2 regions of the Streptomyces similanensis genome follow, and region 2 is predicted to be linked to the other one. Evidence: riboswitches for the same ligand, from Rfam matches in the RefSeq annotation. Region 2 holds a riboswitch; the other holds the start of a gene.
The links. A riboswitch is a leader RNA that binds a small molecule or an ion and turns the genes downstream of it on or off. The one in region 2 is predicted to bind glycine.
Positions count from the first base shown of each region.

Region 1: linked by a shared signal. The riboswitch ahead of gcvP (aminomethyl-transferring glycine dehydrogenase) and the one ahead of gcvT (glycine cleavage system aminomethyltransferase GcvT) in region 2 are both predicted to bind glycine.

Region 1 covers NZ_BAABKC010000126.1:3,588-19,153, forward strand. The annotation lists gene ABEB07_RS34255 (DUF881 domain-containing protein) at 1-814, shown strand, start outside; gene ABEB07_RS34260 (small basic family protein) at 811-1,143, shown strand; gene ABEB07_RS34265 (DUF881 domain-containing protein) at 1,149-1,988, shown strand; gene ABEB07_RS34270 (FHA domain-containing protein) at 2,050-3,003, shown strand; gene ftsR (transcriptional regulator FtsR) at 3,047-3,790, shown strand; gene ABEB07_RS34280 (bifunctional nuclease family protein) at 3,932-4,405, shown strand; gene ABEB07_RS34285 (MerR family transcriptional regulator) at 4,604-5,287, shown strand; gene ABEB07_RS34290 (DNA polymerase IV) at 5,405-6,802, shown strand; gene ABEB07_RS34295 (PRC-barrel domain-containing protein) at 7,161-7,538, opposite strand; glycine riboswitch at 7,652-7,747, shown strand; gene gcvP (aminomethyl-transferring glycine dehydrogenase) at 7,926-10,811, shown strand; gene ABEB07_RS34305 (ABC transporter ATP-binding protein) at 10,902-11,993, opposite strand; gene modB (molybdate ABC transporter permease subunit) at 12,045-12,890, opposite strand; gene modA (molybdate ABC transporter substrate-binding protein) at 12,896-13,726, opposite strand; gene ABEB07_RS34320 (molybdopterin-dependent oxidoreductase) at 13,879-14,385, shown strand; gene ABEB07_RS34325 (TOBE domain-containing protein) at 14,420-14,812, opposite strand; gene ABEB07_RS34330 (APC family permease) at 14,949-15,566, opposite strand, start outside.
Region 2 covers NZ_BAABKC010000025.1:18,391-33,956, forward strand. The annotation lists gene ABEB07_RS08930 (L-serine ammonia-lyase) at 1-139, opposite strand, end outside; gene glyA (serine hydroxymethyltransferase) at 231-1,493, opposite strand; gene gcvH (glycine cleavage system protein GcvH) at 1,506-1,883, opposite strand; gene gcvT (glycine cleavage system aminomethyltransferase GcvT) at 1,996-3,123, opposite strand; glycine riboswitch at 3,202-3,318, opposite strand; glycine riboswitch at 3,319-3,419, opposite strand; gene ABEB07_RS08950 (AAA family ATPase) at 3,585-4,283, shown strand; gene ABEB07_RS08955 (enhanced serine sensitivity protein SseB) at 4,325-5,128, shown strand; gene ABEB07_RS08960 (enhanced serine sensitivity protein SseB C-terminal domain-containing protein) at 5,257-6,012, shown strand; gene ABEB07_RS08965 (ABC transporter permease) at 6,426-7,424, shown strand; gene ABEB07_RS08970 (ABC transporter substrate-binding protein) at 7,483-9,237, shown strand; gene ABEB07_RS08975 (ABC transporter permease) at 9,307-10,314, shown strand; gene ABEB07_RS08980 (oligopeptide/dipeptide ABC transporter ATP-binding protein) at 10,311-11,411, shown strand; partial or broken gene ABEB07_RS08985 (ABC transporter ATP-binding protein) at 11,408-12,665, shown strand; gene ABEB07_RS08990 (M1 family metallopeptidase) at 13,453-14,844, shown strand; gene ABEB07_RS08995 (trimeric intracellular cation channel family protein) at 14,901-15,557, shown strand; gene ABEB07_RS09000 (alpha/beta hydrolase) at 15,466-15,566, opposite strand, start outside.

The sequences.
Region 1 (15,566 bases), on a different contig from region 2:
GGACCACAGCCTCGACGACGGCTACGCCGAAGCCGCCGCCCGGAAGAAGGCCGCCGGCCAGGGCGCTCTGCCGAAGCCGCTCAGGGCCCGGCTGGGGCTGGCCGCGGGTCTGGTGCTGGCGGCTCTCGTCGTGACCGTGGGGGCGGCCCAGGCGCGGGTGGCGGCTCCCGTCGTCGCCAAGGAGCGCCAGGAGCTGATCGACCGCATCGACCGCGAGACGGCGGCGGCGGACAAGCTGGAGAGCGACGTCGACGAGCTGCGCGCCGAGGTGAGCGCCCGGCAGCGCCAGGCGCTCCGGCAGAGCGGCGGGAACCCCCAGGCCGACCTGGTGAGCACCCTGGCGGGCGCCACCGAGGTGCACGGCCCCGGGGTGAAGCTCGTCGTGGACGACGCCAAGGACGCCAGTACCGGGGGCAACGGCAACCCGCGCGAGACGTCGGGATTCTCCGACACCGGCCGGGTGCGCGACCGGGACATGCAGCGCGTCGTCAACGGGCTGTGGCAGTCCGGCGCCGAGGCGGTCTCCGTCAACGGGCAGCGGCTGACGGCCCTGTCGGCGATCCGGGCCGCGGGTGACGCCATACTGGTCGACAACAAACCGCTGGTGCCGCCGTACACGGTGCTGGCGGTGGGGGACGGGCCGCGGCTCAGCACCCGGTTCCAGAACAGTCCCGACGGGCTGTATCTGCACGCCCTCCAGGACAACTACGGCATCCGGACCGCCATCTCCACGGAGAGCGACCTCCGGCTGCCGGCCGCACCGAGTGTGACCGTACGCACCGCACAGCCGAGCACTGAGAAGGGCACATCGTGATCGCCGTACTGGGCCTCGTCGTGGGAGTCGTGGCCGGGCTGCTGGTCCGTCCGGAGGTTCCGGCGGTCGTCGAGCCTTATCTGCCGATCGCCGTCGTGGCGGCCCTGGACGCCGTGTTCGGCGGGCTGCGGGCCATGCTGGACGGGATCTTCGACGACAAGGTCTTCGTGGTGTCGTTCCTGTCGAACGTGGTCGTCGCCGCGCTGATCGTGTTCCTGGGCGACAAGTTGGGCGTGGGCGCCCAGCTGTCCACCGGTGTCGTGGTCGTCCTCGGCATCCGCATCTTCTCCAACGCCGCCGCGATCCGGCGGCATGTGTTCCGGGCGTGAACGAGATGACCCACCAGGACGAACTGCCGGAGAACAGGCTCCGCAAGGAGCTGCCGGCCGAGGTGCCCGCGCAGCCCGCCGCGCCCGGGCAGGGCGCCGCGGGGCCGTCCGCCGGGCCCGCGCCGACCGGCCGCCAGCGGCTGGCCAAGGGCCTGTGGCCGCCGCGCTTCACCCGGGCCCAACTCGTCGTCGCGCTGCTGCTGTTCGGTCTCGGCTTCGGCCTCGCGATCCAGGTCGCCTCCAACAGCGACAGCGACAGCGCGCTGCGCGGCGCCCGCCAGGAAGATCTTGTCCGCATCCTCGATGAACTGGACAACCGTACGCAGCGTCTTGAAGACGAGAAGCAAGGTCTGGACAAGCAGCGCCAGGAGCTGGAGAACAGCTCCGACCAGGCCGAGGAGGCCCGCAAGCAGACCGCCGAGAAGGAGAAGCAACTCGGCGTGCTGGCGGGCACGGTGGCGGCGCAGGGGCCCGGCATCACGGTGACGATCGAGGACACGAAGGGGACGGTCCAGGCGGACATGCTGCTCGACGCGATACAGGAGTTGCGCGCCGCCGGCGCCGAGGCGATGCAGGTCAACGGCGTACGGGTGGTCGCGGGCACCTACCTGACGGACTCCGGCAAGAGCGTGGAGGTCGACGGGAACAAGATCAACGCCCCGTATCGTTTCCAGGTCATCGGCAAGCCGCAGGACCTCGAACCGGCGCTCAACATCCCTGGAGGCGTGGTGCAGACCTTCGAGAAGGAGCAGGCCACCGTTACCGTGGACAGGTCGGACAAGATCGTTGTGGACGCCTTGCGGGCGGCGAAGCAGCCTGACTACGCTCGGTCGTCCTCCCAGTGAACCGGGGGTGCATGGCGTCCGTCCGGCAGGGGCATGAGGTTGCGGGGGGTCGGCGCACCGATTGGGTGGTGCGTGGTGGAAACTGTCTGGTGGATACGGACGTTGTGAGGATGTCCGGGTCGACCGGTGTACGCAGTCAGGGTTCGTCCTGCCCCACGGGCGGGTCTGTTTCGGTCAAGGGGAATCGCCCGTGAAGTTGTTTGCGAAATTGTTCGGCAAGAGCGCGCGAGAGGGCAACGAAAACGCCACCGCCCGCCATCGCGCACAGCCCGACGCGGAGGGCCGGCGCCCGCTGTTCCGGGACCAGGTAGCCGGTCAGGGGGGTGACGTCTCCGGCGGTCACGGCGCGCCGTCCGTTGACCCCGCCCAGGCCGGCGGCATAGGTTTCGGCCAACCGTCGGCCCCGGGTGCGGGCGGCGGGTACGGTTCCGGCCCGTACGGGTCCCAGGCCCCGGCGGGGCAGCCGCGGCAGGAGGATCCGTCCATGTCGGCCCTGGTCTGTACGAGGTGCGGCAACCGCAACGGCGAGAACAGCCGGTTCTGCTCCAACTGCGGTGCGCCGCTGCGTCCGGGCGCGGTGCCCGAGCGGGCCTCGGAGACGACGTCCACGATCTCCATCTCCGGCCTGGAGGCGTACGACGCGGAGGCCACCGGCCAGACGCCGATGCTCTCCCCGGAGGCGCAGGCGGCCGTGGACGCGCTGCCGCTCGGCTCGGCCCTCCTGGTGGTGCGCCGTGGCCCGAACTCGGGCAGCCGCTTCCTGCTGGACGGTGAGCTGACCACGGCCGGGCGTCATCCGCAGAGCGACATCTTCCTGGACGACGTGACGGTCTCGCGCCGGCACGTGGAGTTCCGCCGCGGTCCGGACGGCTCGTTCACGGTGGCCGACGTCGGCAGCCTGAACGGCACCTACGTCAACCGGGAGCGGATCGACCAGGTCGCGCTGGCCAACGGCGACGAGGTGCAGATCGGCAAGTACCGGCTGGTGTTCTACGCGAGCCGGCAGGGCTACTGACCCTCCTCCGGGCGCCGTCCGGAGGAACCCCCAGGGAAGGTCCATGCTTCGAACACCGAGCGGCGGCTCCGGTCACGGGGCCGCCGCGACGGACAGTGGGCTGATGAGCATCGGCGCGGTGCTGAACGCGCTGCGCGACGAGTTCCCCGAGGTCACCATCTCCAAGATCCGCTTCCTGGAGGCGGAGGGGCTCGTCGAGCCGCGGCGCACCCCGTCGGGGTACCGGAAGTTCAGCGGGGACGATCTCGAGCGCCTGGCCAGGGTGCTGCGGATGCAGCGCGACCACTACCTGCCGCTGAAGGTCATCCGCGAGTACCTGGAGGCGGTGGAGCGCGGTGAGGCCGTGCGGCTGCCGGTGCTCGGCAGGCAGCGCGACGGCGAGCCGGCGCCGGCCTCCGCTGGGGAGTCCGAGCCCACGGCGGCCCGGATCGGTCGTGCCGACCTGCTGGCCGCCGCGGAGATGGACGAGGCCGAACTCGCGGAGTGGGAGTCGTACGGGCTGCTCACTCCGTTGGAGGACGGGGTCTACGACGCCGAGGCGGTGACCGTGGCCTCCCTGGTCCGCGCGCTCGGCGAGTTCGGGATCGGGCCCCGGCACCTGCGGGCGATGAAGGCGGCGGCCGACCGGGAGGCGGGCCTCGTCGACCAGGTGGTGGCCCCGCTCAGGCGCCATCGCAACCCGCAGACCAGGGCGCACGCGGAGGACCGCACCAGGGAGCTGGCGGCGCTCACGGTCAGGCTGCACTCGGCGCTGGTGCAGACCGCCCTCGGGGTGCGGCTGCCCTGAGCGGGCGGCCCGCGCGGCCGCCGCGAGCGGACCCCGGCGCCGGCCGGAGCGGCGCGCGGCGAGGCCGGATCGGCCCGCTGATCGACCGCCCGATCCCGGCCCGACTACCCAAACGTCCCGGGCACGGCCTAGGGTTGCTGTGTGAACGAGCTCGATGTCGTAGGTGTCCGGGTCGAGATGCCCTCCAACCAGCCGATCGTGCTCCTGCGTGAAGTGGGAGGCGACCGTTACCTCCCCATCTGGATCGGACCGGGGGAGGCGACGGCCATCGCCTTCGCCCAGCAGGGCATGGCTCCCGCGCGGCCGCTGACCCACGACCTGTTCAAGGACGTGCTGGAGGCCGTCGGCCAGGAGCTCACCGAAGTGCGCATCACGGACCTGCGTGAGGGCGTCTTCTACGCCGAGCTGGTCTTCGCCAGCGGCGTCGAGGTGAGCGCCCGTCCGTCCGACGCCATAGCGCTGGCGCTGCGCACCGGTACGCCGATCTACGGCAGTGACACGGTGCTGGACGACGCGGGGATCGCGATCCCGGACGAACAGGAGGACGAGGTGGAGAAGTTCCGCGAGTTCCTCGACCAGATCTCGCCGGAGGACTTCGGCAGCAGCAGCCAGTGACACGCCGGCACCCGCCGTCGGCCGCCGAGGGTCGCGCGCAGAGAGCCCGCGAGGACATTCGGCTAGCCTTTCCCCGCGGTAGGGCACGGGAAACCACTCTTAGGGTGATTATCACTCGGCGTGCCGAGTGTGGCGATCGTTGACGCACCCCTGGTGACTGCCTACCGTCGAGGAGGCAGGTCAAGGACGGAGGTCGGCGTGAGAAGCAGCGGCGACGGTACGGCTGGGGACATCCCCGGGCGCGGTGTCGGCGGAGGCGTTCCGTACCCTTCCCCAAGCTCTCGGCTCCGCTCCAGCAGCGGATACCCCCATCACGCCGGCACGGCCGACCACGCCCCGCAGTGGCCGGCGGCCGTGCCCAGCAGCAAAGGGGCGGCGTCCATGGTGACCGAGGAGATCGGCTACCGGGGTCCGACGGCCTGCGCAGCCGCCGGCATCACCTATCGGCAACTGGACTACTGGGCGCGCACCGGCCTGGTCGAGCCGAGCGTGCGGCCCGCGCACGGCTCCGGCACCCAGCGGCTGTACAGCTTCCGCGACGTCGTCGTGCTGAAGATCGTCAAGCGGTTCCTGGACACCGGTGTGTCGTTGCAGAACATCCGTACCACGGTGCAGCACCTGCGGGAGCGCGGCTTTCAGGACCTGGAGCGCATGACGCTGATGAGCGACGGCGCCACGGTGTACGAGTGCGGCTCGCCGGACGAGGTGCACGAGCTGCTCCAGGGCGGCCAGGGCGTCTTCGGCATCGCCGTGGGCGTGGTGTGGCGCGACGTCGAGAGCGCGCTGTCCCAACTGCACGGCGAGCGCGTCGACACGGGGGAGACCCTGATCGGCCACAACCCGGGCGACGAACTGGCCCGGCGGCGCAACCGGGCGGTCTGACCACACCGGTTCGACCACACCGGGGCCGCGCCCTGCCCCGGGCTGCGCGCCCGTCCCGTCCCCGTGCCGGCACTCGGCGCGGGGGCGTTGTCAGTGGTGTGGTGCAGCATCGTAGATGTGAGAACCGCGCCCACGATCCTGCACCTCGACATGGACGCCTTCTTCGCCTCGGCGGAGCAGGCGTCCAAGCCGAGCCTGCGCGGGAAGGCCGTGATCGTGGGCGGCCTGGGACCGCGCGGGGTGGTCGCCACCGCGTCGTACGAGGCGCGGGTCTTCGGCGTCCATTCGGCGATGCCCATGGCGCAGGCGCGGCGGCTCGCGCCCAACGCCGCCTGCCTGGTGCCCCGGTTCGCCTTCTACCGTTCCATCAGCGAGCAGGTGATGGGGCTGCTGCGCTCCCTGTCGCCGCTGGTGGAGCCGCTCAGCCTGGACGAGGCGTTCGTGGACCTGGAGGCCGGGGGAGCGGCCGGGGACGCGGACTCGGCCCGGCTGGTGGGGGAGGGGCTGCGCGCCGACATCCTGGCCGTCACCGGTCTGACGGGTTCGGTCGGGCTGGCTGCCTGCAAGATGCTCGCGAAGATCGCCTCCGAGCAGGCCAAGCCCGACGGCCTCGTCCTCATCGAGCCCGGCACCGAGCGGTCCCTGCTCGAGCCCATGCCGGTGCGGACCCTGCCGGGTGTGGGTCCGGCGACCGGCGACCATCTGCGGCGGGCCGGCATTCACACCGTGGGCGAAATCGCCGAGGCGGGCGAGGGTGAGCTGGTACGACTGCTGGGCAAGGCGCACGGGCAGGCGCTGCACGCCATGGCGCTGGCTCACGACGAGCGGCCGGTGGTCGCCGAACGCGAGGCCAAGTCGGTGTCGGTGGAGGACACCTACGACGTCGACATCCACGACCGGCTGCGGGTCGGTCTCGAGGTGCGGCGGCTCGCCGACCGGTGCGTGCGGCGGCTGCGGGCTTCCGGTCTGTCCGGGCGGACCATCGTGCTGAAGGTGCGGCGGTACGACTTCTCCACGCTGACCCGGTCCGAGACGCTGCGCGGCCCCACCGACGACCCGGCGGTGGTGCGGGAGGCCGCGGCCCGGCTGCTGGAGTCCGTGGACACCACGGGCGGGGTCCGGCTGCTGGGCGTGGGCGTGACCGGGCTGGCCGACTACACCCAGGAGGACCTGTTCGCGCAGGCCGCCGGCGCCCGCGCGGAGAGCCTCGCCGAGGAACCGGCGGAGGAGCCCGACGAGGAGCAGGCCGCGCCGGCCGAGCGGCGCTGGCCCTCGGGCCACGACGTGCGGCACGCCGAACACGGGCACGGCTGGGTGCAGGGCAGCGGCGTGGGCCGGGTCACCGTGCGCTTCGAGACGCCCCTGTCGGAGCCGGGCCGGGTGCGGACGTTCCGCGTCGACGACCCGGACCTGGAGCCGGCCGACCCGCTGCCGCTGGTGCGGCGAAGACAGAACGGGGCGGAGGGGGCGGAGGGTGCGGCCTGCGCGGTGGGCGGTGTCGACCCCGCGCTGTGAGGGGTGGGGTCGGTGGGTCGCGTCCGCCGTGTCCGGTGACCGCCGCGCGGTGGGCGGGGGTGCCGGATCGGTGGGTGTGGCGAGGCTGCCTCCCGGTGGCTCGCGGGTGCGGGGGCCGAGGCCGCCTGCCTCGGTGGCGCGGGGTGAATCCGGTGGGTGAGTCGGCGGCGCCGAGGCGGCGACCGGTGGCGGCTGCGGACGGCTGCGGGTGGCTGGGACGCTTGAGGAGGGGTGAGGAGGGGGAGGGAGCGGGCTGCGGCGGGCGGGGGTGGGTGAGTCGGCGGTGCCCGGCGCGGCCCGGTGCGCGAGAGGGAGGGACCTGCTCGTGCCTGCTCGTGCCTCCTCCTGCCTGCTCGGGTCAGACCTCCTCGGTGCCCGAACCCGCGAGTCTGCCGAAGTCGTGGTCGGGGAGCGCGGGAGCGGGGGCCACGTCGAGGCCGTAGTGGTGGTAGAGCTGCAGTTCCTGCTCGGGGGAGAGATGGCGGCCGACGCCGAAATCGGGGGCGTCCTTGATCAGTGCCCGGTCGAAGGGGACGCGCAGCGCGCCGTCGACCAGTTCACTGGGCTCCAGGGGGACGAAGGCGTCCCGGGAGAACAGCCCGGTGCGTATGGCGGCCCACTCCGGCACACCGGTGGCGTCGTCGAGGTAGACCTCGTCCACCGTGCCGATCTTGTCGCCGTTGCGGTCGAACGCCTTGCGGCCGATCAGGTTGCGCGGATCGATCTCGGTCAGCACGGTCCCTCCACATGGTCGCAACTCATCCGTAAGCACTACGAAAGAGCACATTCGCCCAGGCGGCCACTCGAAGACCTGTGCGCCCGCCCCGCTGGTACCCTGGCAGCGGCTGCTGACCCCGTGCGGGAGAGTCCTCCGGCGAACACCGGAGGCGCCGAAGGAGCAAATCCTCCCCGGAATCTCTCAGGCCCACGTACCGCACGGACGAGGTCACTCTGGAAAGCAGAGCGGGTGTCGACGGCTCCCGCTCTCACCGACGGTGAAAGCCGGGCGCCGTCCAGGCGGCCCCGGTGAAGCTCTCAGGTTGAGATGACAGAGGGGGAGGCCGTCGGGGCACCCACGCCGTGGTGTCCCTCGAAGGTCGCGTCAGACCAGGAGGCCTCCGCAATGACCGCCCAGCGCATCCCGCTCTCCGAGCTCGAACAGGGCATCCCCTTCGAGCAGCGTCACATCGGCCCCGACCACGAGGCCCAGGCCAAGATGCTCGCGCAGGTCGGCTACGGCTCGCTCGACGAGCTGACCGCCGCCGCCGTGCCCGATGTGATCAAGAACGCCGACGCGCTCGACCTGCCGGGCGCGCGCACCGAGGCCGAGGTGCTGGCCGAGCTGCGTTCCCTCGCCGACCGCAACCAGGTCCTCGGCTCCATGATCGGGCTCGGCTACTACGGCACGTTCACGCCGCCGGTCATCCTGCGCAACGTCATGGAGAACCCTGCCTGGTACACGGCCTACACGCCCTACCAGCCGGAGATCTCGCAGGGCCGCCTGGAGGCGCTGCTCAACTTCCAGACCGTGGTCGCCGACCTCACCGGACTGCCCACCTCCGGCGCCTCGCTGCTCGACGAGGGCACCGCGGCCGCCGAGGCGATGGCCCTGTCCCGGCGCATGGGCAAGAACAAGAAGGGCCTCTTCCTGGTCGACGCGGACGCGCTGCCGCAGACCATCGCCGTCATCCAGACCCGTGCCGAGCCGACCGGCGTCGAGATCGTCGTCGCCGACCTCGCCGAGGGCATCCCGGCCGAGATCGCCGAGCGCGAGATCAACGGCGTGCTCCTCCAGTACCCGGGCGCCTCGGGCGCCGTACGCGACCTGAAGCCGGTGATCGACCAGGCGCACGCGCTGGGGGCCCTGGTCACCGTCTCCGCCGACCTGCTCGCCCTCACCCTGCTGAGGTCGCCCGGCGAGCTGGGCGCGGACATCGCCGTCGGCACCACCCAGCGCTTCGGCGTGCCGATGGGCTTCGGCGGACCGCACGCCGGCTACATGGCCGTGCACGAGAAGTTCGCCCGCAGCCTGCCCGGCCGCCTGGTCGGCGTCTCCGTCGACGCCGACGGCAACAAGGCCTACCGCCTGGCCCTCCAGACCCGCGAGCAGCACATCCGCCGCGAGAAGGCCACCAGCAACATCTGCACCGCGCAGGTGCTGCTCGCCGTCATGGCCGGCATGTACGCCGTCTACCACGGCCCGGACGGCCTGAAGGCCATCGCCGACCGCACCCACCGCTACGCCGCCGTCCTCGCCGAGGGACTGCGGGCCGGCGGCGCCGACGTCGTCCACGGCGCGTTCTTCGACACCCTGACCGTCCGGGCCGAGGGCCGGGCCGCCGAGGTCGTCGCCGCGGCCCGCGAGGGCGGCGTCAACCTGCGCCTGGTCGACGCCGACCACGTCTCGATCGCCTGCGACGAGACCACCACCCGCGCCCACCTGCGCACCGTCTGGACCGCCTTCGGCGTCGCTGGCGACATCGACGCCCTGGACGCCGCCGCCGCTCAGGCGCTGCCCGAGGACCTGCTGCGCACCGACGGCTACCTCGCCCACCCGGTCTTCCAGCAGTACCGCTCCGAGACCGCGATGCTGCGCTACCTGCGCAAGCTCGCCGACCGCGACTACGCGCTCGACCGCGGCATGATCCCGCTGGGCTCGTGCACCATGAAGCTCAACGCGACCACGGAGATGGAGCCGGTCACCTGGCCCGAGTTCGGGCAGCTGCACCCCTTCGCGCCGGCCGAGCAGGCGCGGGGCTACCTCCAGCTCATCCACGAGCTGGAGGACCGCCTCGCCGAGGTCACCGGCTACGACAAGGTCTCCCTCCAGCCCAACGCCGGCTCCCAGGGCGAGCTGGCCGGTCTGCTCGCCGTGCGCGGCTACCACCGCGCCAACGGCGACGAGCAGCGCACCGTCTGCCTCATCCCGTCCTCCGCGCACGGCACCAACGCCGCCAGCGCCGTGATGGCCGGCATGAAGGTCGTCGTCGTCAAGACCGCCGAGGACGGCGAGATCGACGTCGAGGACCTGCGGGCGAAGATCGAGCAGCACCGCGACCAGCTCGCCGTGCTGATGATCACCTACCCGTCCACGCACGGTGTGTTCGAGGAGCACGTCGCCGACATCTGCGCCCAGGTCCACGACGCCGGCGGCCAGGTCTACGTCGACGGCGCCAACCTCAACGCCCTGGTCGGCCTCGCCAAGCCGGGCCACTTCGGCGGCGACGTCTCGCACCTGAACCTGCACAAGACGTTCTGCATCCCGCACGGCGGCGGCGGTCCCGGCGTCGGCCCGGTCGCCGTCCGCTCCCACCTCGCGCCGCACCTGCCCAACCACCCGCTCCAGCCGGAGGCCGGACCGGCGACCGGCGTCGGCCCGATCTCCGCCGCGCCCTGGGGCTCGGCCGGCATCCTGCCGATCTCCTGGGCCTATGTGCGGCTGATGGGCGGCGAGGGCCTCAAGCGCGCCACGCAGGTGGCGGTGCTGAGCGCCAACTACATCGCCAAGCGCCTGGAGCCGCACTTCCCGGTGCTCTACACCGGCCCCGGCAACCTGGTCGCGCACGAGTGCATCATCGACCTGCGCCCGCTGACCAAGGCGACCGGCGTGAGCGTGGACGACGTGGCCAAGCGGCTGATCGACTACGGCTTCCACGCGCCGACGATGTCCTTCCCGGTGGCCGGCACGCTGATGATCGAGCCGACCGAGTCCGAGGACCTGGCCGAGCTGGACCGCTTCTGCGACACGATGATCGCGATCCGCGCCGAGATCGAGAAGGTCGGCTCGGGCGAGTGGCCCGCGCAGGACAACCCGCTGCGCGGCGCCCCGCACACCGCGGCCGCGCTCGGCGGCGCGTGGGACCACGCCTACAGCCGCGAGGAGGCCGTCTTCCCGGCCGGTGTCTCGGCGGCCGACAAGTACTGGCCGCCGGTGCGCCGCATCGACCAGGCGTTCGGCGACCGGAACCTGGTCTGCTCCTGCCCGCCGCTGGACGCGTACGAGGACTGAGCGCCGTGACGCACCAGGCCCCGCCCGGCATGTCGTGCCGGGCGGGGCCTGGTCGTGTCGGGCGCGGGCGGGACGCCCCGGGTGCGGGGCTCAGGCCGGGTAGGCGTGCGTCTGAGCCGCTTTGACGGCCGCCCAGACCTCCGCGCCCGGGTGCAGGCCGAGCTCGGCGGCGGCGACCGTCGTCAGGTCGGCGGCCAGGGCCAGCTCGCCGGTGAGGTCCGCCCGGATCTGATCGCCGTGCGTCTCCAGCCCGGCCACCTCGCACCGCCACAGATTGCGCGCGCTGCCGGCGGCCGGGCGGTCCCGGTGCAGGGTGACCGCGCTCGGCGGGAACGCCACGAAGGCCGGTCCGGACAGTTCCTCGGTGGTGGCGACGGCGGGGCCGGCCTCCAGCCGCACCCGGTGCCCCTCCGCCTGCCCCCGGTACAGGTTCAGACCGACGAGCTGGGCGATGTAGTCGGTGCGCGGCCGCCGGGCGATGTCGGCCGGGGCGCCCTCCTGCACCACGCGTCCGTGCTCCACCACCACCAGCCGGTCGGCCAGCACCATCGCGTCCAGCGGATCGTGCGTGACCAGGACGGCGACGGCCTCGAACTCGGCGAGGTGGCGGCGCAGCTGGGCGCGGACCTCCAGCCGGGTGCGGGCGTCCAGCGCGGCGAGCGGCTCGTCCAGCAGCAGCAGCCGGGGCCGGGTGGCCAGGGCGCGGGCCAGGGCCACCCGCTGGGCCTGGCCGCCGGAGAGCCGGCGGGGCTTGGCTCCGGCGTGGTCGGTCAGGCCCATGCGCGCCAGCCACTCGGCGGCCCGCGCCCGCGCCTCGGTCCTGGAGGCGCCCTGGCAGCGCGGCCCGAACGCCACGTTGTCCAGGGCGGACAGGTGCGGGAAGAGCAGGTAGTCCTGGAAGACCACGCCTACCGGGCGCGCCTCCGGCGGTGTGCGGTCCAGTGCGGCGCCGTCCAGGCGCAGATGGCCGGCGGTGAGCGGGGAGAGACCCGCCAGCGCGCGCAGGGCCGTGGTCTTGCCGGCGCCGTTGGGGCCGAGCAGCGCGACCACCTCGCCGGGGCGGGCGGTGAGCGCCACGTCGAGCCGGAAGGCGCCGCGGGCGACGACGAGCCGGGCGTCAAGACCTTCGCCGGGCACGTCCTCGGCGCGGACGCCGGCCGGGGTCTCGTCGGTGTGGGTCATGAGGCGATGTGGGTCATGAGGTGAGCATCCAGGGTGCGGGGCGGCAGCCGGTCATGAGGAGGCCGTCATCCAACGGTCCCGCAGACCGGCCAGGACCGCGATCGACACGGCCAGCAGGACCAGGCTCAAGGCGATCGCCGCCGCCGGGTCGTCCTGAAGGGCCAGGTAGACGGCGAGCGGCATGGTCTGGGTGCGGCCGGGGAAGTTGCCGGCGAAGGTGATCGTCGCGCCGAACTCGCCGAGCGCCCGCGCCCACGCGAGGACGGCGCCCGCCGCGATGCCGGGCGCGATCAGCGGCAGGGTGACCCGGCGGAACGCGGTGAAGCGGGACGCGCCGAGCGTGGTGGCCGCCTCCTCGTAGCGCGGGTCGGCGGCGCGCAGCGTGCCCTCGACGCTGATGACGAGGAACGGCATGGCCACGAACGCCTCCGCGACCACCACGCCGGCCGTGGTGAACGGCAGGGTGATCCCGAACCAGGAGTCGAGCCACTGCCCCACGACGCCGTTGCGGCCCAGTGCCAGCAGCAGCGCCACACCGCCCACCACCGGCGGCAGCACCAGCGGCAGCGTCACCAGGGCCCGTACGAAGCCGCGGCCGGGGAAGTCGGTGCGGGCCAGCAGCCAGGCCAGCGGGACGCCCAGCACCAGGCTCACCGCGGTGGCGGCGGTGGCGCTGACCAGGGAGAGCTGGAGGGCCTGCCACACCTCGGTGCTGGTCAGCTGGTCGGGCAGGGTGCGCCAGGGGGCGCGGATCAGCAGGGCGAGCAGCGGCAGCAGCAGGAACGCCAGGCCCGCCAGGGCGGGCACCAGCAGCGGCAGCGGCACGCCCCGCGCGGCACGGCGGCGCCGCGCCCCGCTCCGCGGGGTCACGGCGCCGTCGCGGCCGGTTCGGGCCAGGGTTTTCACGGCTTGAGGAACCCGGCCTGGTTCAGGACCTTCTGGCCCTCGGCGGACTTCACCAGCTCGATGAACGCCTTGGCCGCCGTGGCGTTGCCGGCGTCCTTGAGCAGGGTGATCGGGTAGTCGTTGACGGCCTTGGCCGACTCGGGGAACTCCACGCCCTCCACCTTGTCACCGGCCGCGTGCACATCGGTCTTGTAGACGACGGCCGCGTCGGCCTCCTTCAGCTCGACCTTGGTCAGGGCGCTCTTGACGTCCTGCTCGTAGGAGGCGGGGGTGAGCTTGAGGTCGCTGGCGGTCAGCGCCTTCTGGGCGGCGGCGCCGCAGGGCACCGTCTTGTCGCACAGGACGACCTTCAGACCGGACTTGGTGAGGTCCTTGAGCGAGGCGATCTTGTCCGGGTTGCCGGGCAGGGTGGCGATCTCCAGCTGGTTGCGGACGAAGGTGGCGGGCGTGCCGACCGCGTCGCCCTTGTCCGTGACGATCTTCATCGTCTTGGCGCTGGCGGCGGCGAACACGTCGGCCGGCGCTCCGCTGGTGATGCTGGCGGCCAGGGTGTCGCTGCCGCCGAAGTTGAAGGACACCTTGGTGCCCGGGTGCTGCTGCTCGAACTCCTTGCCCAGCGTCGTGAAGCTCTCCTTCAGGGAGGCCGCGGCGAAGACGGTCACCGTGCCGGAGAGCTTCTGCGAGGAGGCTCCGGAGGCGGCGGCCGACGGCGAGGAGGAGCTGTCCGACGAGTCGTCGGAGGAGGAGCAGGCGCTGAGGGCCAGCAGTGCCGCGGCTCCCGCACCGGCCACCTGCAGGGTCCGGGTCCGGCGCACTGAACGGGTCATCACGGATCTACTCCTCTGGTCGTGCACGAAGAAGGCTGTCGAGCCTAGGGGCACGGCCGTGCGGGGCCGTGCGGCGATGATACTGCCGCAGTTGAGAGGGGTAAGTCACCTGTTGCTTTGCATGAGCTGTTGTTCTGTGACTTCAGGGTCGCATGTGCGTTTATACGGCGCTCCACCTGGGGACGGACCTCCCGGAGGTGGTGGCGGTGCCGCTCGCGGAGCTTGTCCTGACCGGTGACCTCGCCCGGCCGGTGCGCCTGACCGTGCCCGATCTGCTGGGCTGGCCGCAGCACCGGGCAGGGGTGAGTTTCGAGTGCGCGACCAGCGGAGTGCGCCGCCACCGGTTCGCCGGGCCGCGGCTGTACGACGTGCTGGCCGACGCCCGGCCCGCCTTCGACGCGGCGCGGCGCAAGGACCGCCTGCGCTTCCTGATCGCGGTCGCGGGCGCCGACGGGCACCGCACGCTGCTCTCCTGGGCCGAGATCGACCCGGACTTCGCCGCCGCCCCGGTCCTGCTGGCGGTGGCCATGGACGACACCCCGCTCGACGGGACCGGGCCCCAGCTGGTGCTGCCGCAGGACCGCTGCGGGGCGCGCTACATCAGCGCCATCAGGGCGATCCGGGTGGACGGCGGGTACGCGCCGGCCGCCGCGGCCTGAGACCGGCGGCGCCGGAACCGGCGGCCGCCGCCGGTCACGCCCGGTCGATGTGCACGTTCGTGGACTTCACACGGGCGGTGGCCTCCATGCCGACCTCCAGGCCCAGTTCCTCCACCGCTTCCCGGGTCAGCAGGGAGACCAGCCGGTGCGGGCCGGCCTGGATCTCGACCTGGGCGGCCACGTCGCCGAGCTTGATGGCGGTCACGATCCCGGGGAAGGCGTTGCGGACCGAGGTGTAGGAGGGGTCCTCCTCGCCGCCGGAGGCGGCCAGCTCCACGGAGAAGGCGGCGAGGTCCCGGCCGTCGACGAGCCGCCGCCCGCTCTCGTCGCGGTGGGTGGCCACCCGGCCCGCGTCCGCCCACCGGCGCGCGGTGTCGGGGCTGACGCCGAGCAGACGGGCGGCCTGGCCGATCGTGTAGGACTGCATGCCGGCCACGATAGGGCCACCGGCGGGCTGTCCGGACGCGGGGTCGGCCCGGGGCGCGCCGCGGCCGACCGGCCGGAAGGCGGCAGGGGCCCGGCGCGGTCCGCACGAGACCGGCCCGGGGGCGTGCCGCGGCCGCTCAGCCGGTGTGCACGCGGGGCCGCTTGGCGCGGTCCGGCTCCGCCTCGCGCAGCACCTCGCGGGTGACCGGCGCGACCTCGCCCTGGCCGAAGAGGAAGAAGCGCAGGAAGTTGCGGAACGGGTTGCCCTCGGTCCACTCGAAGTAGATGTGCGGGATGCAGCCGGTCGTCCTGCGGACCTCCAGCAGCAGCGCCGCCAGGGCGTTGGGCACCGAGGACGACTGGCAGGAGAGCACCCGGTAGCGGTCGTGCAGGACCTCGCCGCGCACCGTCAGGTCCGCCTCGAACTCGGAGGGGTCGGTGACCGTCACCTCGACGAAGACGAAGTCCTCCGTGTCGGGGATGTCGTTGTCGGCGCGGATCTGCTCGATCTTGTCGTGGTACTCGGCCTTGTCGCGGCGGCCCGGCTTGTTGGCGATGAACCGGATCCGGCGGCTGGCGATGTCCCGGACGAAGCGCTGCGCCATCGGGTCCATGGTCACGCTGGTCACCCGCAGTTCGAAGGCGCGGGCGAGCCGGGACAGCAGGGACACCAGGATGATGCCCACGATGAAGCAGGCGCCGATCTTCACGCCGTCCGGGCGCTCGATGACGTTGACGACGGTCGTGTAGAGGAA
Region 2 (15,566 bases):
GCAGCGAGGCGGTCGCCTCCAGCAGGCCCTCGCCGCGCAGCCGGCGGGCGAACATGCGGGCCGCGCGCATCGGGCCGACCGTGTGGGAGCTGGACGGGCCGATGCCGATCGAGAACAGGTCGAAGACCGAGATGGCCACGGGGACTCCTCTAGACGGGGGTGATGCGAGGGGGACGGGGACACCGCGCGGGCGCCGGGATCGCCGGCGCCGCGCGGTGCCTCCGGGCGGCTTACTTGTTCAGACCCGGGTAGAGCGGGTGCTTGTCGGCCAGGGCGGTCACCCGGGCCTTGAGCGCGTCGGCGTCGTAGGACGGCTTCAGCGCCTCGGCGATCACGTCCGCGACCTCGGCGAAGTCCTCGGCCGTGAAGCCGCGGGTGGCCAGGGCCGGGGTGCCGATCCGAAGGCCGGAGGTGACCATCGGGGGACGCGGGTCGTTCGGGACGGCGTTGCGGTTGACCGTGATCCCGACCTCGTGGAGGCGGTCCTCGGCCTGCCGGCCGTCCAGCTCCGAGTCGCGCAGGTCCACCAGGACCAGGTGCACGTCGGTGCCGCCGGTCAGCACGTCCACGCCCACCGCGCGGGCGTCGTCCCGCACCAGGCGCTCGGCCAGGATGCGGGCGCCCTCCAGGGTACGCCGCTGGCGCTCCTTGAAGTCGTCGGAGGCGGCCACCTTGAAGGCCACCGCCTTCGCGGCGACCACGTGCTCCAGCGGACCGCCCTGCTGACCGGGGAAGACCGCGGAGTTGATCTTCTTGGCGAGCTCCTGGGTGGACAGGATCACACCGCCGCGCGGGCCGCCGAGGGTCTTGTGCGTGGTGGTGGTGACCACGTGGGCGTGCGGCACCGGGTTGGGGTGCAGGCCCGCCGCGACCAGACCGGCGAAGTGCGCCATGTCGACCATCAGGTACGCGCCGACCTCGTCCGCGATGCGGCGGAACTCGGCGAAGTCCAGCTGCCGCGGGTAGGCGGACCAGCCGGCCACGATCAGCTTCGGCCTGGACTGCTTGGCCAGCTTCTCCACCTCGGCCATGTCGACCAGGCCGTCCTCGCCGACGTGGTAGGCGACCACGTCGTAGAGCTTGCCGGAGAAGTTGATCTTCATGCCGTGGGTCAGGTGGCCGCCGTGCGCCAGGTTCAGGCCCATGATCGTGTCACCGGGCTTGAGCAGCGCGAACATCGCGGCGGCGTTCGCCTGGGCGCCGGAGTGCGGCTGCACGTTGGCGTGCTCGGCGCCGAACAGCTCCTTGACCCGGTCGATCGCGATCTGCTCGATCACGTCGACGTGCTCGCAGCCGCCGTAGTAGCGGCGGCCCGGGTAGCCCTCGGCGTACTTGTTGGTGAGGACCGAGCCCTGCGCCTCCATGACCGCGACCGGGGCGAAGTTCTCCGAGGCGATCATCTCCAGCGTGGACTGCTGGCGGTGCAGCTCGGCGTCGACCGCGGCGGCCACGTCCGGGTCCAGCTCGTGCAGGGGCGTGTTGAGGACAGTCATCGCGTCCGCTCCTCAGCCGGCGTTCTGGGCGGCGTACTCGTCGGCGCTCATCAGGTCGGCCGGCTCCTCGGTGAGGCGCACCCTGAACAGCCAGCCGTCCTCGAAGGGCGCGGAGTTCACCAGCGACGGGTCGTCCACCACGTCCTGGTTGATCTCCGTGACCTCACCGGCGACCGGGGAGTACAGGTCGGACACCGACTTGGTCGACTCCAGCTCGCCGCAGGTCTCGCCCGCGGCCACCGTGGAGCCGACCTCCGGGAGCTGGGCGAAGACGACGTCGCCGAGCGCGTTGGCCGCGAACTCGGTGATGCCGACCGTCGCGACGCCGTCCCGGGCGGGCGACAGCCACTCGTGTTCCTTGCTGTAACGCAGCTGCTGGGGGTTGCTCATGGCCTGAATTCTCCTGTACGCGGGAGGGTGCTGGTGAAGGGAGGGGGACTGCGGAAGGCGCGCGTGAACAGGGGCGATGCGCCCCGGGCCACGGCGGTCGGTTACGACAGTGTCACTTCTGCCGCTTGTAGAACGGCAGGGCCACGACCTCGTACGGCTCGTGACTGCCCCGGATGTCCACGCCGACACCCTCGGCGCCGGGCGCGGCGTGCGCGGCGTCGACGTACGCCATGGCGATCGGCTTGCCCAGGGTGGGGGAGGGGGCGCCGGAGGTGACCTCGCCGACCACCTCGCCGCCGGCCACCACCTGGTAGCCCGCGCGCGGGACGCGGCGGCCCTCGGCGATGAGGCCGACCAGCGTCCGCGGCGGGTTCTGCGCGGCGCGCTCGGCGGCCCGCTCCAGGGCCTCGCGGCCGACGAAGTCGCCCTCCTTGTCGAACTTGACCACCCGGCCGAGCCCCGCGTCGAACGGGGTCAGCGACGTCGTCAGCTCGTGCCCGTACAGCGGCATGCCCGCCTCCAGGCGCAGCGTGTCGCGGCAGGACAGACCGCACGGGATCAGCCCGGCCTCCGCGCCGGCCTCGGTCAGCGCCTGCCACAGCTTCTCGGCGTCGGCCGGGTCGACGAACAGCTCGAAGCCGTCCTCGCCGGTGTAGCCGGTGCGGGCGATCAGCGCGGAGACGCCGGCCACCGTGCCGGGCAGGCCGGCGTAGTACTTCAGGCCGTCCAGGTCGGCGTCGGTCAGCGACTGGAGGATGCCGGGGGAGGCGGGGCCCTGCACGGCGATGAGCGCGTACGCGTCGCGGTCGTCGCGGACCTCGGCGTCGAAGCCGGCCGCCCGCTCGGTCAGCGCGTCCAGCACCACCTGCGCGTTGGAGGCGTTGGCGACGACCAGGTACTCCGTCTCGGCCAGCCGGTAGACGATCAGATCGTCCAGGATGCCGCCGTCGGCGCGGCAGATCATCGTGTAGCGGGCGCGGCCCACGCCGACGGAGGCGATGTTGCCGACCAGGGCGAAGTTCAGCAGGGCGGCGGCATCGGGCCCGGTGACCGCGATCTCGCCCATGTGGGAGAGGTCGAACAGACCGGCCCGGGTGCGCACCGCGAGGTGCTCGTCGCGCTCGGAGCCGTAGCGCAGCGGCATGTCCCAGCCGGCGAAGTCGGTCATCGTCGCCCCGAGCGAGCGGTGCAGCGCGTCGAGCGCGGTACGGCGCGGCGGACGGGAGGCGGAACTGCTCATCGGTCGGTCTCCAAGGCGATGGGGTCTCCCACGCGCCGGCGCGTGCCGGCGTACGGGAGGACGAGGACAGGACTCGTGTCCTCCCCATCTGTCATCGGAACCTGAGAGGTTCGCCATGACCGCCGTCGCACGGACGGGTCACGGCTTGCACCTTGGGTGGAGCCACTGCGGCAGCGGCCCGCTTTTCAGATGTGCCTCGCCCGCGCGGTAACGGGGCCTGAGAGATTCAAGGGAGGGACTTGCTCCTTCGGCGCCCCGGACAGACGTGCTGCCGGGGACTCTCCCGCGCGGATTCAAGCGGCCGGTATGCAGTTGGCGCGCCCATCATTGCACGGCTCGCCGCCGCCCGGCAGGGCCGCATCCGTAACCGGCCTGTGGCAGAACGCGCACGGGAACGCGGGCAGAAGCGCATTACGTTCTTTTTACCGGGGGTAGGTGAACCCCATCACCAGGGGAGGACGATGACGGTGAACAGACCCGTGCCGGCGTACGCCACGACCCACGCCCCCGCGCTGCCCGCCCAGCGGACCGGCCGCACCCGCGCGGCCGCCGGGCCGGCCCCCGCGCCCGTCGTCCGCGACCTGCGCGAGCGCTCCGGCCGCGGCCCGCGCGCGCTGCTCTTCGGCCCCCGCGACCTGGTCGTCGTCACCGGCCTGCCCGGCGGCGGCAAGTCGACCCTGATGCGGCGCGCGGCCGACGGCGTCCGCATCGACTCCCAGGACGCCCGCGACCGCTTCGCCGCCCGGCTGCCCCGCCGCCTGCCCTACGCCCTCTACCGCCCCCTGGTCCGCCTCGCCCACTACGCCGCCCTGCGCCGCGCCCTGCGCACCGGCGCACCGGTCGTGGTGCACGACTGCGGCACCCGGACCTGGGTCCGCTCCTGGCTGGCCCGCGCCGCCCGCCGCCGCGGCGGCGCCCTGCACCTCCTGCTGCTCGACGTCACCCCCGACGCCGCCCTGCGGGGCCAGCGGCGGCGCGGCCGCGGCGTCTCCCGGCACGCCTTCGCCCGCCACCGCCGCTCGGCCGCCCGGCTGCTGCGCGCCGTGGAGGGCGGCGAGGTGCCCGCCGGCTGCGGCTCCGCGGTCCTGCTGGACCGCGCGGCCGCCGCCGCCCTGCACCGGATCGGGTTCACCGGCGAGGACGCGGACGGCACCCGTTAGCCTTTCGGTCACATCAGTGGTTCCCAGCAGGCGGTAGGCAGATGGACTTCCCGGCGGACTTCTCCGCGGACCTTCCGGGGGATTTCCCGGTACCGACACACCCCCAGCCGCACGGCGGCTGGCCCGGCAACGAACTGGAGGAAGTGCTCTCGGCCTCCCTCGGCGTGCCGACGGCCGGCGCCCGCGTCGTCGAGGTGCTCGGCCGCAGCTTCCTGTGGGTGCCGCTGCCCGGCGGCGGCGGCCCGCACAGCGGCCCCCTCGACCTGCCCGCCCTGGAGATCGACGGCCAGGCCTACGTGCCCGTCTTCAGCTCCGAGGAGCAGCTGCGCCGGGCCGCCGGCCCGCACATGGCGTACACCATCGCGCCCGCCGTCGAGTTCGCCCGCGGGCTGCCCCCGCAGATCGGCCTCGCGCTCAACCCGGACGGCGTCGTCGGCCTCCCGCTGCCGCCGCAGGCGGTGGCCGAACTGTGCCGCTCCGGCCGCAGCGCGCTGGACGGCCCGGCGAGCGGCGGCCGGGTCCGCCTGTTCGAACCGGACTGGCAGGACGACCCGGTGGACTTCCTGGCCGCCGCCTCGGCCGAGTTCGCCGGGACGGGCGTCGTCGTCTCCGCCCGGCGCTGCCTGGCGGCCGTCGAGACCGCCGACCCGGTCATGTTCATAGGCGTCGAACTGGCCCAGTGGGAGGGCGACCTGCGCGTCCGCCCGCTGGACGCCCTGGGCCGGGCCCTGGCCGCGGCCCCGGTCGCCTGGCCGGTGAACCTGGTCCTCATGGACGTGGCCGACGACCCGGTCATCACCTGGCTCCGGGACAACGTCCGCCCCTTCTACCAGTACGGGCACTGAAGTCACGGCAGCGACCGAGCCGGTAGGCGGCCTTAAGCTAGTCGCACAGCTCGGTGAGGAGTTACACGAAGGGGCGGTAAAAGGTGAGCGCCAGCGCGAGCGGCACCGCGGCCGGGCACGTGGAGCAGATGCTGCGCCAGGTGACCCCCGGCCGCTACGACGCCTACGAGTCGCTCCTGCACGCGCTCGCGACCCCCGCCACCGGCCAGATCTGGATGCTGCTGTGGCACGGCCAGGCCGGCGCCCCGGACGCCCAGTACGGCCGCATGGAGGTCGACGGCCACGGCTACGCGCCCTGCGTCACCTCCGCCCAGGAGCTCTCCGCGAGCGGCTGGATGCGGTCCTACGAGGTGGTGGACGCCCTCGACGTCGCCCGCACCCTCTACCCCGACCGCTACGGCCTGTGGCTCAACCCGCACGCGCCGGGCGGCGGCGTCGGCGTGCCCTGGCTGGACCTGCGCCGGATCGCGGCCGGCCTGGACCGCCAGCCGGCCGGGCCGCTCAGACTGTCCGAACCGGCGATCGAGATCCCGCAGTTCTACGCCCTGCTCACCCAGAACGCCCACCGCACCCCGGCGCTGCGCTCGCTGCGCCGGGCCTGGGTGCAGCCCGCCTTCGGGGCGCCCTACCTCGCCATCGGCCTGGACGTGTACGACACCTCGCCGCCGGCCGTGGACTCGGTGCGGGCGATGATGCAGCGCTCCATCGGCGCCGTCCCGGACGGGCTGCCGGTGTCGACGGTGGCGATGTCCGACGAGTTCGACCCGGTCGCGATGTGGCTGCGCGCCAACTCCCGCCCGTTCTACGACCGCGACGCCCACGCCCTGCCCGCCCCGGGGCCGACCGGCGGCTACGGTTACCCGCCGGTCGGCGGCGCTTACTGAACGGAGCGGCCCGGTGTGGCCGCTTTCCGGTTTGCGCACAGGATCTCCGCAGGGTCCCCTCTTCTGCGCGCGTAGATTGTCGGCGATTGGCCCCGAAGAGCGCAGGATCGCCGTTGTGTCCCAACTGTTCAGTGTTCGAGGGGCGTTACCCGCTGTTCGGATAACGGAATCCCCCGGACTGCATCACGGTTGCGCATACATTCGCCGTCCCCTCTGGCGGGTGATCGCGACCACGCTGAAGACTCGCGAGTCAGACACGAGGTCGACGACCCGTGTTCAAACGCAAGTTGACGTAACAGCCGGGTCACAGTGGCCGCTCCACCCGCGGACCGAGCCCGGCAGCCACGTACCAAACGCCGCGCACAGCGGCAGGGCGCAAGCCGGTCACCACCGGCGAGAGGGGTCGGGTCACAGTGACCGCACCGATCGAGACCACCGGGGCGGCAGCCGAGGCGCAGCCGGAGGCTGTGCTCACCGGCGCCGGTGAGGGGCGGATCGAGGGTCGTTCGCTCGGGCAGATCGCCTGGTCGCGGTTCAAGAAGGACAAGGTCGCCGTCGCCGGCGGCGTCATCGTGATCCTGCTGATCCTGCTGGCGGTCGCCTCGCGCCCGCTCCAGGCCCTGTTCGGCCTCGACCCCAACGCCTTCAACCAGGACCTGATCGACCCCAACACCTCGCTGCCGCAGGGCGGCTGGGGCGGCATGAGCATGGACCACCCGCTGGGCGTGGACCCCAAGTTCGGCCGCGACACCGCCACCCGCATCCTCGAAGGCTCCTGGGTCTCCCTGGTGGTCGCCTTCGGCGCGACCATCCTGTCCAACGTGATCGGCGCGATCATGGGCGTCGTCGCCGGCTACTACGGCGGCCGGGTCGACTCGGTCATCAGCCGCCTGATGGACACCTTCCTCGCCTTCCCCCTCCTGCTCTTCGCGATCGCCATTTCCGCCACCCTCCAGGGCGGCGCGTTCGGCCTCAACGGGCTGCCGCTGCACCTGAGCGTGCTCATCTTCGTGATCGGCTTCTTCAACTGGCCCTATCTGGGACGCATCGTCCGGGGCCAGACGCTCGCGCTGCGCGAGCGCGAGTTCGTGGACGCCGCCCGGGGCATGGGCGCCAAGGGGCCGTACATCCTGTTCCGGGAACTGATGCCCAACCTGGTCGGCCCGATCATCGTCTACTCGACGCTGCTCATCCCGACCAACATCCTCTTCGAGGCGTCCCTGAGCTTCCTCGGCGTCGGCATCCAGCCCCCGCAGGCCTCCTGGGGCGGCATGCTCCGCGACGCCGTCCAGTACTACCAGGTGGACCCGGAGTACATGATCGTTCCGGGCCTCGCCATCTTCGTCACCGTCCTCGCGTTCAACCTGCTCGGCGACGGTCTCCGCGACGCTCTCGACCCGCGCAGCCGCTGACGCCTGCTCGCTGAGAGCCCATCAATTTTTCCGATCTATGGAGGGGAAGCAGACCATCATGCGAAGGTCAGCGCTGGCCGCGGTCGCGGCCATCGGCTCCGTCAGCCTGCTACTGGCAGGCTGCAGCAAGGCCGACGACAACAAGGACGGCGGCAAGCCGAAGGCGGCCGGCGCCAACGCGGCGACCAAGGGCGTCGTCAACGCGTCCGACAAGAAGGGTGGCACGGTCACCTACGAGATGTCGGACGTCCCGGACTCCTTCGACCCGGGCAACACGTACTACGCGTACATGTACAACCTGAGCCGGCTGTGGGCGCGTCCGCTGATGACGTTCCAGCCCGGCCCCGGCACCCAGGGCAACACCCTGGTCCCGGACCTCGCCGCGAGCAAGGGCGTCTCCAGCGACGGCGGCAAGACCTGGACGTACAAGCTGCGTGCGGGCCTGAAGTTCCAGGACGGCACCCCGATCACCTCGAAGGACGTCAAGTACGCCGTCGAGCGGTCCAACTTCGCGCGTGACGTGCTCTCGCTCGGTCCGAACTACTTCCAGCAGTACCTGGACGACCCGGACCACTACAAGGGCCCGTACAAGGACAAGAGCGCCAAGGGCCTGTCCTCGATCGCGACGCCCGACGACACCACGATCGTCTTCCACCTGAACCGCGCCTTCCAGGAGTTCGACTACCTCGTCGCCGCTCCGCAGACGGCCCCGGTGCCGCAGGCCAAGGACGACGGCGTCGACTACGTCAAGCACATCGTGTCCTCCGGCTCCTACCAGTTCCAGAGCTACGAGGAGGGCCAGAAGGCCGTCCTGGTGCGCAACAAGAACTGGGACGCGAAGACCGACCCGCTGCGCAAGCAGCTGCCGGACAAGATCGTCATCAACCTGAAGGTCAACGCCGAGACCATCGACCAGGACCTCCAGTCCGGCAAGGCCACGGCGGAGCTGACCGGCATCGGCGTCGGGTCCTCGACCCAGGCTAGCCTGCTCAACTCGGCGGACGGCAAGGCCAGCACCGACAACACCTTCGGCGGCCGGCTCGTCTACGCCGCGCTGAACACCAAGGTGAAGCCGTTCGACAACGTCGCCTGCCGCAAGGCCGTCGAGTACGCCATCGACAAGGTCTCCGTGCAGACCGCGATGGGCGGCCCGGTCCGCGGTGAGATCGCCTCCACCGTCGTGCCGCCGGACATCACCGGCTACGAGAAGGCCGACCAGTACGCGTCCGCGGACAGCAAGGGCGACGTGGCCAAGGCCAAGGACCAGCTCAAGGCCTGCGGTCACACCACGATCAACACCAACATCTCGGCCCGCTCCGACCGCCAGTCGGAGGTCGACGCGGCCACGGCGATCATCAGCTCGCTGAAGAAGGTCGGCATCAACGCGACCCTCAAGCAGTACCCGCAGGGCAAGTACTTCACCGACTACGCGGGTGTGCCGAAGTTCACCGAGAAGCAGAACATCGGCATCATGATGATGCAGTGGGGCGCCGACTGGCCGTCCGGCTACGGCTTCCTCCAGCAGATCCTGAACAGCAAGGCCATCAGCCAGTCCGGCAACACGAACCTGTCGCAGTTCGCGAACAAGGACGTCGACGCCAAGCTGGCCGAAGCGATCGCCAACCCGGACGTGGCCGCGCGCAACAAGCTGTACGCCGAGATCGACAAGACCACCATGGACCAGGCGGTCATCGTCCCGCTGACCTACTTCAAGGTCCTGCTCTACCGCTCGCCCTACGCCACCAACGTGGCCTCGTCGGCGGCCTGGAGCGGTCAGTACGACTACCTCAACATCGGCACCACGAAGAAGTAGCCCCGGAAGGCAGGTGAAGGCATTGGCGCCCGCGGGTTTCGCCACCCGCGGGCGCTGGCGCCGGCCCCCGTGATCTCGTACATCCTCCGCCGGACGTTCGCGGCAGTGATCCTGCTGCTGGTCGTCTCCGCGGTCACCTTCGCCATCTTCTTCCTGCTGCCGCGGCTAGTCGGTCAGACCGCTGACCAGCTGGCGCAGCAGTACATAGGCAAGAGCCCGTCGAAGGCCGACATCCTCGCGGTGAAGCACAACCTCGGACTGGACCAGCCGGTCTACGTCCAGTACTGGCACTTCATCAAGGGGATCGTGGCCGGCGCCGATTACAGCATCGGTCCCACCACGGTGCACTGCGACGCGCCGTGCTTCGGCTACTCCTTCAAGACCCACGAGGCGGTCTGGCCGCAGCTCACCTCGCGCCTTCCGGTGACCCTCTCGCTGGCCGCGGGCGCCGCGGTGCTGTGGCTGCTGTCCGGCGTCACGGTCGGCGTCGTCTCCGCCCTCAAGCCGCGCTCGCTGTTCGACCGCACCTTCATGGGCATCGCGCTCGCCGGTGTCTCGCTGCCCATGTTCTTCACGGGCCAGCTGGCGATCCTGCTCTTCGTCTTCAAGTGGCCGATCTTCGGACGCGACTACGTCCCGTTCACCGACAACCCCCAGCAGTGGGCCAACACCCTCCTGCCGGCCTGGTGTTCGCTCGCGCTGCTGTACTCCGCCGTCTACGCCCGGCTCACCCGCTCGGGCATGCTGGAGACGATGAACGAGGACTTCATCCGCACCGCCCGCGCCAAGGGCCTGCGGGAGCGCAAGGTCGTCGTCCGGCACGGACTGCGGGCCGCCCTCACCCCGATCATCACCGTCTTCGGCATGGACCTCGGCCTGCTGCTCGGCGGCGCCGTGATCACCGAGAGCGTCTTCTCGCTGCCCGGTGTCGGCCAGTACGCGGTGCAGGGCATCACCGACAACGACCTGCCCAAGATCCTCGGCGTGACCCTGCTCGCCGCGGCCTTCGTCGTCATCGCAAATCTCCTGGTGGACCTGCTCTACGCGGCCGCCGACCCGCGGGTGAGGCTCTCGTGACCGAACTCTCCAAGACCGGCGCCGCAGTGAGCGAGCCGGCCGCCCCCGCCGAGAAGAAGTCCCCCGAGGCCTTCCTCGACGTCCGCGACCTCAAGGTGCACTTCCCGACCGACGACGGCCTGGTCAAGTCCGTCGACGGGCTCAGCTTCAAGCTGGAGAAGGGCAAGACCCTCAGCGTGGTCGGCGAGTCCGGCTCCGGCAAGTCGGTCACCTCGCTGGCGATCATGGGCCTGCACCGGCTCGGCGCGCGCGGCAAGAACGTGCGGATGTCCGGCGAGATCTGGCTGGACGGCAAGGAACTGGTCTCCGCCACCCCGGACGAGGTGCGCAAGCTGCGCGGCCGCGAGATGGCGATGATCTTCCAGGACCCGCTGTCCGCGATGCACCCGTACTACACGGTCGGCAACCAGATCGTGGAGGCGTACCGCAACCACCACGACGTCAGCAAGAAGGTCGCCCGCACCCGGGCGATCGAGATGCTGGACCGGGTCGGAATCCCCGAGCCGGCCAAGCGCGCCGCCTCCTACCCGCACGAGTTCTCCGGCGGCATGCGCCAGCGCGCCATGATCGCCATGGCGCTGGTGAACAACCCCGAGCTGCTGATCGCGGACGAGCCGACCACCGCGCTCGACGTGACCGTCCAGGCGCAGATCCTCGACCTGATCCGCGACCTCCAGAAGGAGTTCGGCTCCGCGGTCATCCTCATCACCCACGACCTCGGCGTCGTCGCCGAGATCGCCGACGAGGTGCTGGTGATGTACGGCGGCCGGTGCGTGGAGCGCGGCCCGGTCGACGAGATCTTCGAGCGGCCCCAGCACCCCTACACCTGGGGCCTGCTGGGCTCGATGCCGCGCGTCGACCGCGAGACCTCCGACCGGCTCATCCCGGTCAAGGGCCAGCCGCCGAGCCTCATCAACGTCCCCTCGGGCTGCGCCTTCCATCCGCGCTGCCCCTACGCGGACCTCCCCAAGGGGAACGTCACCCGCACGGTGCGCCCCGAGCTGCAGCAGGTCGACGGCGGCCACTGGTCCGCCTGCCACCTCTCGCCGGAGGACCGTACGCGGATCTGGACCGAAGAGATTGCGCCGAAGCTGTGAGTGAGACGAAGAAGACGGACGCCGCGGCCGAGGCCGCGGAGCCGAAGCGGGCGGCGGACGACGACCGCGAGGTGCTGCTCAAGGTCACCGGCCTGACCAAGCACTTCCCCATCAAGAAGGGCATCCTGCAGCGCCAGGTCGCCGCCGTGAAGGCGGTCGACGGCATCGACTTCGAGGTGCGCAAGGGCGAGACCCTGGGCGTCGTCGGCGAGTCGGGCTGCGGCAAGTCCACGATGGGCCGGGTGGTCACCCGCCTGCAGGACCCGACCGGCGGCACGATCCACTTCGAGGGCCGGGACATCACCCGGCTCAGCGCCGGCCAGATGCGTCCGCTGCGGCGGGACATCCAGATGATCTTCCAGGACCCGTACGGCTCCCTGAACCCGCGCCACACCATCGGCTCGATCGTCTCCGCGCCGTTCCGGCTGCAGAACGTGACGCCCGAGGGCGGGGTGAAGAAGGAGGTCCAGCGGCTGCTGGAGCTGGTGGGCCTGAGCCCCGAGCACTACAACCGCTACCCGCACGAGTTCTCCGGCGGCCAGCGCCAGCGCATCGGCATCGCCCGCGCGCTCGCGCTCAAGCCGAAGCTGGTGGTGGCGGACGAGCCGGTGTCCGCGCTGGACGTGTCGATCCAGGCCCAGGTCGTCAACCTGATGGACGACCTCCAGCAGGAGCTGGGCCTGACGTACGTGATCATCGCGCACGACCTGTCCGTCGTCCGGCACGTCTCGGACCGGATCGCGGTGATGTACCTCGGCAAGATCGTCGAGCTCGCCGACCGCACCTCGCTGTACGAGGCGCCGATGCACCCGTACACCAAGGCCCTGATGTCGGCCGTGCCGGTGCCCGACCCCAAGCGCCGGGGGCAGAAGAGCGAGCGCATCCTGCTCAAGGGCGACGTGCCCTCGCCGATCGCCCCGCCGAGCGGCTGCCGCTTCCACACCCGGTGCTGGAAGGCGACGCAGATCTGCAAGACGACCGAGCCGCAGCTGGTGGAGCTGAAGCCAGGGCAGCGGGTGGCCTGCCACCACCCGGAGAACTTCGCGGACCAGGCCCCGCAGGACACCGTGCTGCTGTCGGCCGCGAAGGAGGCCGCGGAGCTGGTCCCCGAGGAGGCCCTGGCCAAGTCCGCCGAGACGTCGGCGGCGGTGGCCGCGGCGCAGCCGTCGACGGCGGACGAGCCGGCGGCGGCTCCGGCCGCCGAGGTGACGAAGGCCGAGCCGGTGGCGGACGAGTCCGCCGCCGACGCCCCGGCGAAGCCGGCCCAGGCGGACACCCCGGCCGTGACCGGGGCGGACGCGAAGCCGGCGGCGGAGACGGCGGCGGAGACGACCGAGCCGAAGCCGGTCGTCGCTGCCGAGTCCGAGGCCGAGGCCCTGGCGGCCGAGGAGTCGAAGGCGGCCGAGGCCGACGGCGAGACGGAGCCCGCGCCCCTGGCGAAGACTCCGGCCGGGACCGAGGCGGAGGCGAAGCCGGCGGCGGAGAAGACCGAGTCGGCTCCGGCCGGCACGGCCGACGTCGAGGCCAAGTCGACTCCGGCTGCCGCGTCCGACGCCGAGACCCCGGCCGAAGCCGAGCCGAAGCCGGTCGCCGCTGCCGAGCCCGCGACCGACGTCGAGGGCCCGGCCGAGGCCGAGCCGGCGGCAGCCGATGCAGCGGAGCCGGCCCCGGTCGGCAAGGCCGAGCCCGTGTCCGCGACCCCGGCCGCCGAGCCGAAGGCCGAGGCCGCCGAGCCGGTCCCGGCCGTCGCCGAGGCGAAGCCCGCCGCCAAGAAGCGCGCCCCGGCGAAGAAGGCCCCCGCGAAGAGGGCTCCCGCGAAGAAGGCCGCGGCCAAGAAGGCCGCGACCGCTGACGCGGCCCGGGACGGCGACGCGGCCCAAGACGGCGAAGGCGACAGCCGAGCCGACCGCACCGGTCAGGAGTGACCGTCGACTGAGGCATGACAAGTTGGCAAAGTCATGCACATGACCGAACGGGAGAGCGCAGAGTCGTCTCCGTACGTGCGATCCACCGATCGACGCACGCGCGAAGGGATGACCTCATGGCACTCTCCCGTTCGGCACGTCTGGGGGCCGTCGTCACCGCGGCGCTCTCCTTCCTGACCGTCGCCGCCTCCTCCGCCCCCATCCACGGCGCCCCGGGCATCGGCGACCCCTACTTCCCAGACCTGGGCAACGGCGGCTTCGACGCCCGCCACTACGCGCTCGACATCGCCTACGACCCGGCCACCGGCCGCCTCGACGGCCGTACCACCCTCACCGCCCGCGCCACCGACGACCTCGCCTCCTTCGACCTGGACCTCCAGCAGCTCCAGGTCACCGACGTCCGGGTGGACGGCAGACCCGCGCGGTTCACCCGCGACGGCGACGAGGTGCGCGTCACCCCGCGCCGCACGCTGCGCAAGCACCGCGACTTCCAGGTCGCCGTCACCTACGGCGGGGTGCCCCAGCCGCTGAGCGGCCCGATCGTCTTCGGCTCGAAGTACGGCTGGATGAAGACCGCGGACGGCGTCTTCGTCGCCTGCGAGCCCAACGCCGCCTCCACCTGGTTCCCCTCCAGCGACCACCCCGCCGACAAGGCGACCTACGACATCCGCATCAAGGCACCCAAGGGCCTGACCGGCGTCTCCAACGGCCGCCTGGTCTCGACGTACGACCGGGGCGGCTCGACGTACACCCACTGGCGCGAGAACCGGCCCATGGCCACCTACCTCGCCACCGCCACCATCGGCAAGTTCGACGTGCGCACCGGCCGGACCCCGGCCGGCACACCGATCTACGTCGCCGTCGACCCCGTACTGAAGAACAGCAACAGCGTCGACGTGTACGGGGTCACCGCGGCGGCCACCGACTACTGGTCGCAGGTGTTCGGGCCGTACCCGTTCGAGGAGACCGGCGCCATCGTCGACGACATGCCGGAGGCGGGCTTCTCGCTGGAGGTGCAGAGCAAACCGGCGTACTCGGCGGTGCGCAGCGAGGGCACCATCGTGCACGAGCTGGCCCACCAGTGGTTCGGCGACTCGGTCTCGGTGGACCAGTGGAAGGACATCTGGCTCAACGAGGGCTTCGCCACCTACGCCGAGTGGCTGTGGACCGAGCACCGGGGCACCCGCTCCGCGCACGACTCCTTCCGCGCCGCCTACGACGCCCGCCCGGCCGACAGCTCCTTCTGGCAGATCAAGGTGGCCGACCCGCAGCGCGACACCATGTTCGCCTCCGCCGTCTACTACCGCGGCGCGATGACGCTCCAGGCGCTGCGCGAACGCATCGGCGACAAGGCGTTCTTCAAGCTGCTGCCGGCCTGGACGAAGGCGCACCGCTACGGCAACGCGGACACCGCCGACTTCGTGCGCCTGGCCGAGCGCGTCTCGGGTCAGCAGCTGGACGACCTGTTCGACAAGTGGCTCTACACGACGGGCAAACCCGCCCTGTAGTCCGTACCACGCCTTGTATCGCAAGGCGCACCTCGCGTCCTGAGTAAGAATGTGGGGTGCTTCAGCAACTGTTCAGCCCCTCCGTCCAGCACACGGTCGACATGGTCGGCATCTTCGTGTTCGCCATCTCCGGCGCGCTGCTGGCCGTGCGCAAGAACTTCGACGTCTTCGGCATCGCCGTCCTCGCCGAGGTGACCGCGCTGGGCGGAGGGCTGTTCCGGGACATCGTCATCGGGGCGGTGCCCCCGGCCGCCTTCACCGACCTCGGCTACTTCCTCACCCCGCTGCTCGCCACGGTCGTGGTCTTCTTCCTGCACCCGCACGTGGAGCGCATCCAGCGCGCGGTCTACGTCTTCGACGCGGCCGGCCTCGGCCTGTTCTGCGTCTCGGGCACGACGAAGGCGTACGACTACGGCCTCGGCCTCACCTCGTCGGCGACCCTCGGCCTGGCCACCGCGGTCGGCGGCGGCGTGCTGCGCGACGTGCTCGCCAACGAGGTGCCCTCGCTGCTGCGCTGGGACCGCGACCTGTACGCGGTCCCGGCGATCGTCGGCTCCACCATGGTGGTGCTGTGCATCCACTACGACGCGCTGACCCCGCTGACCACCGCGCTCGCGGCGGTCAGTGCCTTCGCCCTGCGCCTGCTCGCGATGAAGTACCACTGGCGAGCTCCGCGGGCGTGGAACCGGCGCTCGACGGTCCGTGAGGAGTAGCCGGCCGGC